2 regions of the Streptomyces sp. NPDC048637 genome follow, and region 1 is predicted to be linked to the other one. Evidence: riboswitches for the same ligand, from Rfam matches in the RefSeq annotation. Region 1 holds a riboswitch; the other holds the start of a gene.
The links. A riboswitch is a leader RNA that binds a small molecule or an ion and turns the genes downstream of it on or off. The one in region 1 is predicted to bind cobalamin.

Region 1 (7,703 bases):
ATGTGTCGCTGACCTCGCCGCTCAAGCGCCAGATCGACTTCACCACGGCCCCCGACGCGGTCTCCAGCGACTTCATCGGCTCACGCCACGCCTCGATCGTCGACTCCGGCCCCACCAAGGTCGAGGGCGACAACGCGATCCTCTACCTGTGGTACGACAACGAGTTCGGCTACTCCTGCCAGGTCATCCGCGTCGTCCAGCACGTCTCCGGAGTGGAGTACCCGACCTACCCGGCCCCGGCGGTCTGATCCGGCGAACCGTCCGATCCGTCGCCCCGTCAGGCGGGGCGACGGTGAGGCGGCGGTGGAGAGCAACCGATCGCGGTCGGGGCGTCCGGTTGCTCTCCACCGTGTTGGGCAGGCCCAGTGCGTTGCGACCGGTTGAAGTCGCTTGAGGTTGCCTGGGGTTGCCTGGGGTTGCTTGAGGTCGGCTGAGGTCGGCTGAGGTCGCCCTCGTTATCCGAACTGGCCGGGCTGGTAGTCGCCGGCGGGCTGCTGGATCATGACGTTCCCGCGGTTGAAGGCATTGATGAGGGCGATGGCGCACACCAGGGCGGCCAACTGCTCCCCGTCGTAGTGCTTGGCAGCGTTCGCCCAGGCCTCGTCCGTGACGCCACCGGCCGCGTCGGCGATGCGGGTGCCCTGCTCCGCCAGCTCCAGCGCGGCGCGCTCGGCCTCGGTGAAGACCGTGGCCTCCCGCCACGCCGCGACCAGGTGGAGGCGCACCGACGTCTCCCCGGCAGCCGCGGCGTCCTTGGTGTGCATGTCGATGCATCCGGCGCAGCCGTTGATCTGGCTGGCGCGGAGCTTCACCAGCTCCTGCGTCGCGAACGGCAGCGTCGAGTCCGCGAGCGCCTTGCCCGCCGCGACGAGGTGCTTCATGGCCTTGGCCGCGACCGGGCCGGCCATGAGGTCCAACCGAGCATTCATGGTGCACTCCTGTGTCGTGGTGACTGGTCACCCCCTTGGACGGGACAGCTCGGCGAGATGTGACACGGGCGAAGGTGCCTCCCCTGGGCCGGCCGGCGGGCGGGACGCCGTTCCTTGAGCAGCCAGAGCGCCAGCAGTCCACTGCCCAGCCCGACGGCAGCCGCAACCACGAACACCGCGGACAGCCCGCTGGCGTACCGCATGCGCAGGTCGCCGCCCGTACCGGACGAGAACTGGTGGAAGACGGAGCCGAGCACGGCGATGCCCAGCGCCAGGCCGAGCTGGCGGGCGCAATTCGCCGCGGCGGAGGCGACCCCGCTCCGGGACTCAGGCGCGGCAGACATGGCGATGGCAGGCAGCACCGGGGAGACGATGCCCGCGCCGATTCCGGTGAGGATCAGTCCCGGTACCAGCGCCGCCCAGGACGAGTCCGCGTCGACGGTCAGCATGAGGACATTGCCCAGGCCCACGGCCACCGTGCCGCCGCCGAGCGTCCGGTGGGAGGGGAGGCGGTGCAGTGCGCTGCCGACCACGGCGGAGGTGGCGAAGAACGCCACCGGCTGCACGGTGATGACCAGGGCCGTGGGGAGGGAGGCGAGCCCCACGCCGTCCTGCAGCCAGATCGACATGACCGGCAGCGCGCCGAAGCCGGCGAGGTAGTAGCCCATGGCGGCGACCAGCGTTCCGTTGAACTCCCGCGTGCGGAACAGGTCCAACGGGATCATCGGGTTGCTGCTGGTCCGCTCGACGAGGAGGAACGCGAGGAGCATCACCAGGCCCGCGACGAGGCCGAGCACCGCGGAGGGGGCACCCCACCCCTGCTCGCCGCCGCGGATGATGCCGAAGGTGATGCCGATCGCCGCCAGGGTGAAGGTGACGATGCCCAGGTAGTCGATGCGGGTCGCGGTGCCGGTGTCGTCGATCAGCACCGCTGCGGACAGCGCCACCGTGATCGCGCAGACGGGCACTCCGCCGAAGAAGATCCACTGCCAGGACAGAAACTGCGTCAGGACTCCGCCCGCGACATTGCCGATACCGGCGGCGGCACCGGCGACCGCGCCCCAGACCGCGAAGGCCACCCCCTTGTCACGCCCGGTGTAGGTGAGTCCGATCAGGGGCAGCAGGGTCGAGAACATCGCGGCACCCGCCAGGCCCTGTACCGCCCGCGCGGCGATCAGCACGGTGTCCTCGCCGGCCAGGCCGCAGACGAGCGTGGCGACGCCGAAGAGCACCAGGCCGGCCAGGTAGAGGCGTTTGCGCCCGAGGTTGTCACCGAGTGATCCCATGCCGGGCAACAGCCCCGCCAGGGCGAGGGTGTAGACATCGACGATCCACTGCAAAGAGCCGAAGCCCGCGTGCAGATCGTGGGCCATGCTGGGGAGCGCCACCGTCACGATCGTCGAGTAGACGAGCAGCATGAACGTTCCCGAGCAAGTGGCAACTAACGGCAGCCATTTGGGCATGGACGTGCTTCCTTCCGGGCTGGAGCCTTCCGGAGCAAGCCTGCTGTAATACCCTTGTGCAGCAGAACCCTTACGGAGAAGATCCCGTACGACTCATCGTCGACCTTGCGGCCACGCCGCCCCGCTCCCCCGAGGAATTCACCGAACGCTGCGTCGCGGCGGGCATGGCGATCGACCGGCCGGTGGGCGACGAGGACCTGGCGGAGATCCTGGAGTTCATCCCGTGCTGGCTCGCGGTGGTCGACGCCGATACCCCCGAGCGGCGGGCCGCCCTGCTCAACGAGCTGCTGACGACCTCGTCCGCGCACCCCCGGCTGACCGACCACGCCGACGGCGGCTGGCACATCCACTACCGCGCCGACGGCCTGGGCCTGGCCGGTGTGGTGCGGGCGGTGGTCAGCGTGGGCACCGCCCTGCATCTGACCTGCCGCGGTATGGACCGCCTCGGGCGCTGTGCCCTGGCTGAATGCGGCCGGGCCTACGGTGACTTCACACGGGGCGGCCGGCAGCGCTACTGCTCCCCCACCTGCGCGAACCGCGACGCCGTGCGCCGGTACCGCGTCCGGCAGGCAGCACAGAAGCCGTGAAGGACAAGGGCACCGTCGAAGCACGTTCCGCGGTGGTCACGAGCTCCCTCTTCTCGGATACGTCGAGGGGCACAGTGCCGCCAACTCAGGGTTGGCCGACGGGCTCTCCATGGCTGCCCTGCCACGGTCGGGCGAGCGTGATCAGAGCTGCCGCAGAGAGGAGTACCGAGCCCAGCACCACGACCGCCGTCGACATGGCGGTGGTGTTACCCAGAGCGCCGGGCAGCGGTGCGGCCACCGCGCCGAGCACGAACTGGGCGCCACCGAGCAGGCCGGAGGCGGCTCCGGGGGCATCGCTGCCGACCGCGAGGATGATGGCCGTCGACGCGGGCAGCAGCAGTCCGAAGCCGGACGTCAGACCGAACAGGCAGGCCCATGTGGTGGGGAACGTGCTGATGCCGATGGCGAGCAGGGTCACCAGCGTGATCAGGGAGAGCACGGTGATGGCCACGCCGATGGCGAGCAGAGAGTTGAGCCGTACGCGCCCGGCCAGCCGCCCGAATATCGTTCCGGCCACTACGGTGCCGACGGCGTTCGTGGCGAAGACGAGGCTGTACACCGTGGGCGACAAGCCGTAGATGCCTTCGAAGACGAAGGGCGAGCCGGTGATGTAGGCGAACAGGGCGGCCAGGCCACCTCCCATGACGAGGAGGTAGCCGACCAGTTCGCGACGCCGGAGCAATCCGCCCATCGCGGCGAACACGGCTCGCAGACCGCCGGTCCGGCGCCGCTCGATGGGCAGCGATTCGGGAACCCATGACCAGACCGCGGCCCACAACAGCAGCCCGGTCACGGCCAGCGCCACGAACACCAGACGCCACGAGCCGACGCCGAGCATGAGGCCGCCGACCACCGGCGCCAGAATCGGCGCGGTCGACCCGGTCACGCTCAGCGTGGTGAGTTGACGGGCCGCGTGGGTGCCGGTGAACCGGTCGCTGATGACCGCCCGTCCGATGACGATCCCCGCACTGCCGGCGATGCCTTGCAGCAGTCGGGCCACGTCGAACACGGCGATGGACGGAGCGAACGCGCAGACCAAGGACAACGCGGTGAACAGGCCGGAGCCGGCCAGGAGGAGGCGTCGTCGCCCCATCGCGTCGCTGACCGGCCCGAGCACGACCTGGCCGACGGCGAGCCCGGCGAGGCAGGCCGTCAGGGAGAGTTGAACGGCCGTTTTCGAGGTTCCGAACGAGGTGACGATCTGAGGGAAGCCGGGCGCGTACATGTCGATCGCGAACGGCGATACCGCCGAGAGCCCGCCGAGGACGAGCACGAGTCGCCCCGTTCCGGTCCGAGCACTCGCGGTGTCGATGCTGACGGTCATCGGTCTCCATCCGAGGGTGCCTGCTGTGAGCGATACCTGGATCGCACGGAAGGACTCCCCTCTGTCGCGTTTGTCGTCGTGTCGCAGCTGTGGACATGGCCGCGCCGGGGCCGTCGCTGCCACCGACCGGATTCGGTCGAGGCGCTGCCGCTCCTCGGCGATGGAGGAATCTGTCCGGTCGGCGACGCCGAAGGTTCATACCGAACGTGACGCCGAAGTTCCTGCCGAACGTGACGCCGAAGGTCATGCCGAAGCGTGGCGCCGAAGGTGATGCTCACGACAAGGCGACGGCGGTGCGACCGCTGCGTCTCACATCGTCGGTGCCGGGGCCGCGCCGCAGTGTGGAGCGAGGGGGCCGGGGATGTGGAGCGCGGTGCCTGCCCCGACGGGTGTCAGGAGTGCGCCCGCCTGAACCGGGCGGGGGTGGTGCCCCGGTCGCGCCGGAAGGCGTAGCCGAAATTGCTGGGTGAGGCGTAGCCGACCTCGTGCGCGATCCGGGCCACCGGCCAGTCGGTCTCGACGAGCAGAGCCGCGGCCCGGTCGAGGCAGCGGCGTCGGTGGTACTCCCTCACCGACGTCCCGTACAGCGCGCGGAACCCGGTGCCGAGGCGCCGGACCGACATCGACGACGCACGGGCCAGACCGGCCAGCGTCGGCGGTGCGTGGCGTTCCCGCCAGAGCAGCTCGGGGACGCGGCGCAAGGCGGCCACCTCGTGGTCGTCCAGAGCGCGGTCCCGGGCGTCTGCGGGCGGCGCGGTGACCGTGAGCCCGTCGATCAGTGCGGCCAGCGCCGCCACGAGCCGCGATTCCATGAACAGCGGGCGCCCCGGGGACGAGCGCCGGTGCAGGAAGATCTCCTCCAGCGGACCGGCCACCGGGCGCAACGCGGCGGACCGGCCCAGATACCGCTCGCGCGCGGCCTTCTCCGGTCCGATGGCCGGTAGGGCGCCTGTGCCGAGACCGCCGAGGTAGGACTCCAGCCCGGTCCAGGACCCGGTGATCGACACCGCCCGGTACCGCTCAGCGTCGCCGTGTGCGACGACGCCTTCGGTGGCACAACGGGGGCTCAGCGACACCGAGCGGGCGTGCAGGTCGCCGGCGCCGGCGGTGGCGTCCCTGATGTGCATGCGCCCGTCGACGCAGTGCTCCAGCTCGAAGTGGTCGCCCGGGAAGGCGTACCCGACCTGGTGCCCTCCGGCGAAAGCGACGTCGTAGCGGACGATGTGGAACCCGCTCCGCAACGACGTCACCTCGATCGTGCCGTCGCCGACCTCCGGACGGAGCCGGTGCCGGACGGTGCCGTCGCGGCTTTCGTCGGCCTGTGCGATCGACGCGTAGTACGCCGCGTACGTCGCATCCAGCGCGGCGGAACCGACCGCGCCGGCGAGCTGGTGAACCCGGGTCACGAGCGGGCAGTTTACCCCTCCCCCAGCACCTGGAGCGTGTTCATGAAGACGGCTGCACGGCACGCGCACCGGCCGGCCTTGCTCCTCAACGACCGTGCTGCGGAGGGCCTACGCCTCGTGCCTGGACGGGGAGGACTGCCTGGCGCACGGGCACCTCCTCGGCGCGCTCGGCCAGCGCAGCGGATGAGGGCCGGCCAAGAGGAACACCGGCGTCGCAGGCACCCGCCTCCCCGACACGGACCCCGCGCCGGCTTGTCTACCCTGGACCCGCAGCTGGTTCGCCCCGCCCGCCAGTCGGGGTGTCGTAAGAGGGAAGCCGGTGGGAGTCCGGAACTGCCTCGCAGCGGTGAGTGGGAACGACCGCCGTCATGAAGCACTGGGTCCGTGTGTGGCCCGGGAAGCGACGGCCAGTAGGTGTCCCGTCCTTCGGGAGGTGCCCACGAGTCCGAAGACCTGCCACTGCTCGTGCGGGGTGCGATCACCGCGCACGTATCCACGGCGACCCGGTAGCGGGACGTAGAGCGAGTGGTGCGTTCTCCCCACCCTGCCCAGGGCAGGAGTGGGCGGGCCCGCCTCCCGTTCACGGCTCGGGACCGGTCCTCACGATCCTCACGACGACTCGCGAAGGAGAGTTTCGTGCCCGGCGATCCGAGCATTCCCTCCGTCCCCTCCCCCGGAACGCCCCGCCCCGGCGGGCCCTGTGTCCTGCTCAAGCACGGTGAGATCTTCCTCAGGGGCCGCAACCGGCACCGGTTCACCGAGCGGCTGCACGACAACCTCCGCAGCGCCTTGCAGGGCATCGGCGGTTCCACGTGGATCAAGTCCGGTCAGGACGTCACCGTGCTCGGTGGTGAGGTCCCGCTGGAGGACCTTGTGGAGCGCGCCCGCCGGGTGATCGGGTTCAACTCGGTGGAGCCCGCCCTGCGCGTCCCGAGCACCGTGGCGGACCTCACCACGGCAGCCGTGGACGCGCTCGCCGGCGTCCGGGCCGAGCGGCCCGGGATCAGTTTCGCCGTGCGGGTCAAGCGACGGGACAAGAGCTTCGAGATGACCTCGTCGCAGTTCGAGCGGTTTCTCGGGGCGCGGGTCCAGGAAGCTCTGGGAGGTCTGCCGGTGAATCTCTCCAGCCCGGATGTGCGGGTCTCGGTCGAGATCGATCGTAAGGAGAGTTATGTCTCCTGGACCCGACACCAGGGGCCGGGCGGACTGCCCGTCGGTTCCAGCGGACGCGCCCTGGTGTTGCTCTCCGGTGGCTACGACTCGCCGGTGGCGGCCTACCGGGCGATGCGTCGCGGACTGCGCTGCGACTTCGTCCACTTCACCGGTGCTCCGTACACGAATGCCGCTTCCGTGTACAAGGCTTACGCGCTCGCCCGGGAACTCAACCGCTACCAGCCCGGTGGGCAACTGCATGTCATCGCCCTCGGCCACGCGCAGAAGCAGTTGGCCATCGCGGGGGCCGGCCGGCTTCAGGTCGTCGCACAGCGACGGCTGATGGTCCGCGCCGCTTCCGCGCTGGCGGGCCGGCCCCGTGCCGAGGCCCTGGTGACGGGCGACAGCCTGGGGCAGGTGGCCAGCCAGACCCTGGCGAACATGGCCGCCGTCGACGAGGCCGCCACCCTGCCGGTGCTGCGGCCGCTGGTCGGCTGGGAGAAGCAGGAGATCATCGACGAGGCCCGGTCCATCGGCACCGCGGAGATCTCCGTGCTGCCGGACGAGGACTGCTGCAAGCTCCTCGCCCCGCCCCGGGTCTCCCTCCGGGCCGGGCTGACGGGCCTGCGCACAGTGGAGAAGCGGCTCGACCTGGACGACGTGGTGGCGGGTCTGCTGCGTGAGGTGCAGGTCATGTACCCGGGAGAGACCGGCGGGGACGGGGAGACCGGCGCGGACGACGGGGACGGGGAGGCCTGCGCGGACGGCCCGGACGGCGGACCCGCGTCCGGCCGCCCCGGTCCGGCCGTGTGCGCGGCGGAGCCGTCCGGGGCGGTGCCGTC
Region 2 (7,703 bases), on a different contig from region 1:
AAGAGGCAGACCACGATCTGCCCGAGCGCGATCCCCCCGAGGGTCTTGCCCACCACCGCCCCGGCGGGTTCGCCCGGCGCCGCGTTGCCGGCCCCCAGCAGACCCGCTCCGATCGTGACGAAGCCGGCCGCCAGCCAGGTCCACCACGTCGACCGGTCGACCGGATCTTGATCCACTCGAAGGCCACCGCACCGGTGAACTGCGGCCAGGCGCTCGGGCCGTTCCCCGCCGCGGCGGGCGAGGCGGCCGGGGTCTGTGTCGTCACCCTGTTCATGCGACTCGCTCTCCGTGCTTCACGCGGTATTCGACGGCATCTGCGGTGAGTTCCATGAAGGCCTCCTGCAAGGAGACCCGCTGGGGGCCAGCTCATGGAGCCACAGCCCGTTCTGCCCGGCCAGCTCACCGATCCGCCGGGCGTCCAGCCCCTTGACCACCAAGGGAGCGTCCTCGGCCCGTTCGCCTGCCCGTTCGCCGGCCCGGTGCGGGTGGGGCTCCACGGCGCCCCCCTCGCGTCGCAGCAGCGGAACGAGCTGCGCGGCATGCGGGGTGCGGACCACCACGCCGTTGTGGGCACTGCGCCCGAGGAACTCGGTCATCGAGCTGTCGGCCGCCAGCCGGCCGCGGCCGATGACGATCAGATGGTCCGCGGTGTCCTGCATCTCGCTCATCAGATGGGAGGAGACCAGGACGGTACGGCCCTCGTCGGCCATACCGCGCATCAGCTCGCGCACCCACTGGATCCCCTCGGGGTCCAGGCCGTTGACGGGCTCGTCCAGGATGACGATCTCCGGATCGCCCAGCAGTGCGGCCGCGATGCCCAGGCGCTGGCCCATACCGAGGGAGAAGCCGCCCACCCGCCGTCGCGCCGTCCCGGTCAGGCCGACCATCGCCAGCACCTCGTCGACCCGCTGTCGTGGCAGGTGGTTGGAGGCGGCGAGCCCGCGCAGATGCTCCCGGGCGGTGCGGCCGCTGTGCACGGCCTTGGCCTCCAGCAGGGCACCGACCGTACGCAGCGGACGGGCGAGGTCGCGGTAGGGGCGGCCGCACACCGTCGCGGTACCGGAGGTCGGCCGGTCCAGGCCGACGATCATCCGCAGAGTGGTGGATTTCCCCGCGCCGTTGGGGCCGAGAAAGCCCGTTACCCGTCCAGGGTGGACCCGGAAACTCAGGTCGTCCACGGCCACCTTGTCGCCATAGCGTTTGGACAGACCCGTTACTTCGATCATGCTTGCATTCCTTTCGCGACGCCCCCTGGCGGGACAACCTCACGCTAAGAGGCGCCACTTCCCCGGTGCGTCCGTCGAAAGCGCCTCCCCCGATCGCCCGCTGGTATCAGGCAACGCCGGATCCCTCCTACGTGAGGCGTAGCCGGAGGCCGGGGTCCGCACCCGGTGGCAATGCGCCGGAAAGGGCAGCCCCCGGCACCGCCCGGGCAAGCGGCCGCCACCAGGCACACCCCGCGCTTCCCTCCACGCACCGGCCCGGGCAGTATTCAGCTGATGACCACCGACACACTCGCTCAGGTCTCCGCCGTCGGTCGCTACTTCGCCGTGTCCTGCGGACCGCGGACCGACGCCGCGGACTTCTTGCCGCTCACGGACCTGTACGGGGAGCAGGCGGTGCTGGAGGGGGCCGTCGAGGCCGTGGGCCTGCGGCTGGGCACCGATCAGCGGCGGGTGGCGGCCTCGACCCTCCACATCGGAACGGCGGCCCGGCTGTGGTCGGTCGCCCTGGCCGTCACCGCGCTGACCGGTGAGGTACCCGACCTCGCGCCCGAGCGGCTGTGGTGGCGCGCGGCCCAGTCCGGCCCGATCGACCTGTGGCTGCCCGAGCGGGTCGCGGCGGCCCGTGGTGATGAGGTGCCCGACGCCCTGTACGAGAGCGTCGTCGTACGCAACCTGCTGCCGCTGGACGAGGCGATGCGGCGGCACTTCAGACTCTCCCCACAGGTGCTACGGGGCAACGCCGCCGCCACGCTCGTGGGAGCCGTACACACGCTGGACGCCCGCGCCCCGGATGCCCCGCACCCGCCGCTCCCGCTCGTCACTGCCCTGCTGGAACGGGAGCCCCTCAAGAGCGCGGGCACCCTCACGGTCCACCCCCTCGCCTACCGTCGCCGCAATTGCTGCCTCTACTACCGAGTCCCGGGCGTCGGTTACTGCGACGAGTGCGTCCTCAACCGCGAGAAGGCACCTGCCTGATCACTCCGTCCGGACCTGTCACCTCGACACCACCGCCCGCTGAACCGCGGTCGGCGTCACGAGTGCACGCCAGGATCACGGGCCGGAGTGCTCCGCCCCCGCCATGGCCGGCTGAACGGGCTTCCCCGGGAGGAAGGTCACCTGGGGTGCTCCCGTGCGCGCGTGGACGACGACCTCGGCCGCTACGCCGTACACCTCGGCCAGCAGCTCGGGGGTCAGTACCGAGGCGGGCGGCCCCGAGGCGGTCACCTCGCCGTCGCGCAGGACGTAGAGGTGGTCGCAGTAGTACGCGGCGAGGTTCAGGTCGTGCAGGGCCACCAGGACCGTGGCGGGGAGTTGCCGCAGGATGCCGAGCACCTCCAACTGATGCCGGATGTCCAGGTGGTTGGTCGGTTCGTCGAGGACGAGCAGGGAGGGCTGCTGGGCCAGGGCGCGGGCGATGAGCGCCCGCTGGCGCTCACCCCCGGAGAGCCGGTCGAAGGGCCGGTCCGCCAGGCCGGCGGCGTCCACCGATTCCAGGGCCGACGCGATGAGCCGGGCGTCCTCGGCGGTGTCGCCGTCGAGCAGCCGTTTGTGCGGTGTGCGGCCCATCGCGACGACCTCCCGCACGGTCAGGTCGAAGTCCGCACCCGACTCCTGGACCACTGCGGCCAGCGTGCGGGCCAGCCGGCGCACCGGCAGTGACCAGGCGTCGGCGCCGTCCACGCGTATGCACCCGGCGTCGGGGCGCAGGACGCGGTAGACGGCGCGCAGGAGGCTGGACTTGCCACTGCCGTTGGGGCCGACCAGCCCGACCACCTCACCCGGCCGGGCCGTCAGCGAGACAGCACGCACCAGGTGGTGTGCGCCGGCGGTGAGAGTGACGCTCTCCACGGCGAGTTCGGTCGCGGTCATCCCACTCCTCGGTCGGTGCTCCGCCGGGCGTCCCGGCGCATCAGCCACAGGAAGAACGGCCCGCCGCACAGGGCCGTCAGTACGCCGGCGGGGATCTCCATCGGGGCGGCGACCGTCCGTGCCGCGACGTCGGCCCAGATCAGGAACACCGCTCCGGCCAGCGCGGCCGTCGGCAGCACACGGCGGTGGTCACCGCCCACGAACAGCCGCACGATGTGCGGCAGCATCAGCCCGACGAAGCCGATCGGCCCGGCCGCCGCCACCAGCACTCCGGTGACGAGGGAGAGCAGGACGAACATCCGGGCCCGGAACCGGGCCACGTCCAGCCCCATCGTCGTGGCCGCCTCCTCGCCCGCCAGCAACAGGTTCAGAAACCGGGCCTGGACCAGCAGGACGACGATGCCCAGCAGCAGCGCCGCGCCCGGCAGCCACAGCGTGTCCCACTGCGCGCCGCCGAGACCCCCCAGGGTCCAGGCGAGGACCGCTCGCGCCTCGTTGCCCCGGTCGGTGGTCAGCAGCAACAGGTCCATCACCGCGGTGAGGACGGCCGCGACCGCCACCCCCGAAAGCACCAGCCGCGCGGACGTGATGCGCCCGCCCGCGCGGGCCGTCGAGTACACGAGGAGGAGCGTCAGCAGCGCCCCGGCGAACGCGGCGGCCGACAGCGACACCGGCCCGAACAGGGTCACCCCGAAGACGATCACCATGACGGCGCCCAGGGACGCACCCGAGGAAACCCCCAGCAGATACGGCTCCGCCAGCGGGTTGCGCACCAGCGCCTGCATGGCGGCGCCCACCACAGCGAGCCCCGCACCCGTCACCGCCCCGAGCAGCACCCGTGGTGCCCGTACCTCCAGCACGATCGTCTCGCGCGCCTTGGACCAGACCGGCTCCGACCAGTCGGCGCCCAGCGCGTGCGTCACGATGCCCCACACCTCACCGGGCGGCACCTGCACCGACCCGATGGCCATCCCCGCCGTGACGGACAGCAGCAGCAGAGCACCGAGGACGGCGAGGGCGACGGCGAAGGACCATCGGCGCGGCCGGTCCGCACCGCCGCTGCCGCCTGCGACCGGAGTGGTGGGGGGAGCGGTCTGTGCAGGGGCCGTCACCGGAACCTCTCCGGGTGCAGCCCGCGGGCCAGGTCCTCGACCGCGTACGGCGCTCGGACACCGACCAGCGTGGCGGTCAGCGGCAGCACGACGAACCGCTTGTTCTTCACGGCGGGGACGTCGGCGAGGGCGGGCTGCGAGAGCAGGAACTTCTTCTTCTGCTCGACGCTTCCGGTGCCCGCGTAGTCATAGATCGCGATCACCTCGGGCTTGCGGGCGACGACCTGCTCCCAGGACGCGTCACCGAAGACGTCGTCCAGGTCCGCGAACATGTTCCGTCCGCCGGCGAGCCGGATGAGCTCGGTGCCGAGGCTCTTGCCGCCCGGGGTGAACGCCGTCTTGTCGCCGCTGTCGTACACGAACACCGGCACGGCCGGTGCGCCCTTGACCGCCTTTTCCGTCTTGGCGATCCGCCCCTGGAGGTCGGCGACCAGCTTGTCGGCCCGCTCCGGTACGCCGAAGATCGTGCCGATGGTGCGGATCTCGGCGTAGATGTCCGTCACGGACACCTGCTTCTTGCCGCAGTACTCGCGGTTGAGGTAGGTGTCGATACCGGCGTCGGTGAACGCCTTGCGGGAGCGGCCCTCGTTCTCGGCGAACGCGCTGCCGTAGCCGCCGTAGACGAAGTCCGGCTCCTTCTCCAGGACGGTCTCGAACGACGGTTCCTTCTTCGCCAGCTCCGGCAGGGAGTTGAAGTCCTTTTTGAGCTGAGGAAGGACGGCCGAGTCAGGGAAGGACGTTCCGGCCATCCGCTCCTTGAGCCCGAGCGCGAGCATCAGCTCGGCCGGGTGCTGATGGATGGTGACCGCCCTTGCCGGCGGCCTCTTGTAGGTCGTACGGGTACCGCAGTTGTCGATCGTGACCGGGAAGCCCTTCGCCGGGGAGGCGGCGGGCTTCCCGTCTCCGGGGCTGCCCGAGGTCGTGCCACAGCCGGACAGCAGGGCGGCGGCCGCAGCGGCGGCGCACAGGGCGCGGCGGAGCGGAGCAGACGGGGGAGAGAAAGAGGGACGGGGCATGCGGTCGTACACGTAAAGCCTCCTGGGGAGTCCGCGCTCCTCGGAACGGGCCCGCGACAGGCCAGTTTCCTGACTCCCGGATCGACGTTCCCCCCGCCTTCCCGCGCTGCGCGCAGTGGCGTTGTCGAGGGTCCACTCCCCGGTCACAGTGGCGGGACCGTGCCGGATTCTCACCGGCTTCCTGTCTCCCGTCGCGATGATGACCAGGTGATATTACGTTTCCTTGAGTCGCGGACAAAAGGGCGCGAGGCGGACGGCCAGAGTGACCCGGTCGTTGTCTTGTTGTTGCCGATAACGCAGCGTGGGGAATCTGCGTGCACCGGGAAGGCCGGCAAGCCCTGAATCCGATCGATATCACCGCGCCTCATCTCGGCGGCCCTTCGCCGTGGACCGGTGTGGACTCGAACACGGAGGCCAACGTGTTCTCGACGGTTGTGGAGCTGCCGACGAGTGAACTCGGCGCCAACCCCGAGATCCGTATCTGGGGCCGTTGCAGCGTGCGGAGGGACGGCCGGCTCGTCCATGCCGACCGTGCGGGCCACCCGTCCGTCAGCAGCTTCTTCAACACCGACGAGTCAAAGGTGGCGGCGTCCGGGCCTTGGCTGCTGCGCCGGGAATTCCTTCGTCGGGCAGGTCCGGTGCCGGAGCAGGGCAGCTCCCGCTGCGACGGTGCCGAGCATGCCGACCAGCGCGACCGGCAGGGCCAGGATGGCGAAATACCCCAGTACGGGCTCGCCCAGCAGGCCGATCCCCCCGCCCACCAGGGCCCCTGCCACGATGATGACGGGCAGGGCCTTGGGCAGGGCCCGCAGGGTCGCCTCGCGCGCGGGGGCGAGATGGTGCTGGAGCGTCACGCTCACGGTGCGCCGGATCATGAAGAAGGCGAGGAGCGCGCAGCCGGCCCAGCCGGCCCAGCCGGCCCACATCCAGGGGGATTCGAGGGTGCTGCGGCAGGTGCCCGGCGTCCCTCCGCCAGGTTCGGCCCAGCTCGCGCAGGGGTCGAAGGTGTGATCCCACGACAGGAAGCAGAACACCAGCGCGAGGATGGCCGGCACGAAGGCTCCTCCGGCCGCGGCGACCGCGGTTTCCTTCACGCGCCAGTGCAGGGGCGGCAGTCCGCGCTCGACCGCCCAGGAGGTGGCGAGCGCGTCCACGTCGTCCCCGATGACCGCACCGGCGTCCCGGCCGTCGTGTGCTGCGGCGGTCAGGTCGGCGGCCAGATCCTCGGCCATCTCGGCGGCTGTGTCCTCATCGACCCCGAGGCGGCGCCATGTCGCCATGGCCTGGGGGATCACGGTTTCGACAGTCGGCGTCATGGTTTCTCCGCGGTGTGGGTGACTGGGGATCGGCACATGCCCAGCACGCAGCTGAGCCACTGGGCGCGTGGAGCGGATGCCTCCTCCATGGCGCACTATCTTACACAGCAAGAGTCATGCGGTGCAGGGGAGTGCGGTGCGGGGGAGTGGGGTGCGGGGTGGCACTCGACGGGCACGCCCATGTGATCTTGTTCGTCGGCGGCCCTTGATCGGTCAACGGCCGTTGTCCGGCGGGCAGTTCTCGCCATGCGTGGCCCGTCCGCCGTGTCAGGCAACCGCGCTGCCCTCCACAGCCTCTCCATGGGCGACTTTGTTCGATCGCCAATGGAGGCTCCATGAGCAAAGCGAGAAGGCGCCACGGCATCGTGGCGGGCGCGGTCCTGGCGGGGGCGGCGCTGGTGGTGTCAGCCACCCCGCCCGCCGCCGCGGTCGTCGGGGGAGACCGCGCCGAGATCAAGAAATATCCCTGGACGGTCGCTCTGACGTCGCAGGACGTGAAGGAAGCGGAGTGCGCGGGCACGCTGGTCGCGCCGCGCAAGGTGCTGACCGCGTCCCACTGCGTGAGCCCGGCCACCATCGAGGGCGTTCGTGTGGTGGGCGGGCGGGAAGACCTGCGGGACACCCGCAAGGGCACCGTCCGCAAGGTGGCGAAGCTGTGGATCCATCCCAAGGCCGACACCGAAGGAAACGGCGCCACGTACGCGCACGACCTCGCCGTCCTCACCCTCAACGCCCCCATGCCGTACCGGACCCTGCCGCTCGCCACCCCGGCACAGCAGAAGCTGTACGAGGAAGGCACGCCCAACAGGGTCCTGGGATGGGGCTCCACGACGGGCCGCGACGACGACCGCCGGGTGCCGCCGCTGCAGACCGCGCTGATCCCCAACAGGGGCGACGAGCAGTGCATCACGGCGTACGGCACCCGCAGGTACAACAAGGCCTACACGATGTGCATCGGCTACCCGGCGGGCGGAGTCAGCGCATGCAGCGGGGACAGCGGAGGACCGGTCGTGGTGAAGGGGCGGCTCGTCGGCGTCATCAGCGGCGGCGGCAGCTGCACCAGCCGCCTCTACCCGGGCGTCGCCGTGAAGTCGGCCGCCTACTACCCGCTCCTCCAGAGCCGGATCGCCGGATAACGGGAAGCAGGGAGTATTCAGATGACAC

Region 2: another riboswitch for cobalamin. It lies ahead of AB0C46_RS28095 (ABC transporter substrate-binding protein); the one in region 1 lies ahead of thiI (tRNA uracil 4-sulfurtransferase ThiI).

Annotation. Positions count from the first base shown of each region.
Region 1 is NZ_JBEZHQ010000043.1:25,528-33,230, reverse strand. Features, by position in the region: gene AB0C46_RS34620 (glyceraldehyde-3-phosphate dehydrogenase) at 1-248, shown strand, start outside; gene AB0C46_RS34615 (carboxymuconolactone decarboxylase family protein) at 456-929, opposite strand; gene AB0C46_RS34610 (MFS transporter) at 926-2,392, opposite strand; gene AB0C46_RS34605 (CGNR zinc finger domain-containing protein) at 2,449-2,979, shown strand; gene AB0C46_RS34600 (multidrug effflux MFS transporter) at 3,065-4,303, opposite strand; gene AB0C46_RS34595 (helix-turn-helix transcriptional regulator) at 4,696-5,709, opposite strand; cobalamin riboswitch at 5,967-6,185, shown strand; gene thiI (tRNA uracil 4-sulfurtransferase ThiI) at 6,346-7,703, shown strand, end outside.
Region 2 is NZ_JBEZHQ010000027.1:891-8,593, forward strand. Features, by position in the region: gene AB0C46_RS28070 (ABC transporter permease) at 1-176, opposite strand, end outside; partial or broken gene AB0C46_RS28075 (ABC transporter ATP-binding protein) at 271-1,226, opposite strand; gene AB0C46_RS28080 ((2Fe-2S)-binding protein) at 1,500-2,201, shown strand; gene AB0C46_RS28085 (ABC transporter ATP-binding protein) at 2,277-3,095, opposite strand; gene AB0C46_RS28090 (iron ABC transporter permease) at 3,092-4,207, opposite strand; gene AB0C46_RS28095 (ABC transporter substrate-binding protein) at 4,204-5,223, opposite strand; cobalamin riboswitch at 5,265-5,446, opposite strand; gene AB0C46_RS28100 (hypothetical protein) at 5,799-6,539, opposite strand; gene AB0C46_RS28105 (serine protease) at 6,875-7,675, shown strand; gene AB0C46_RS28110 (serine protease) at 7,697-7,703, shown strand, end outside.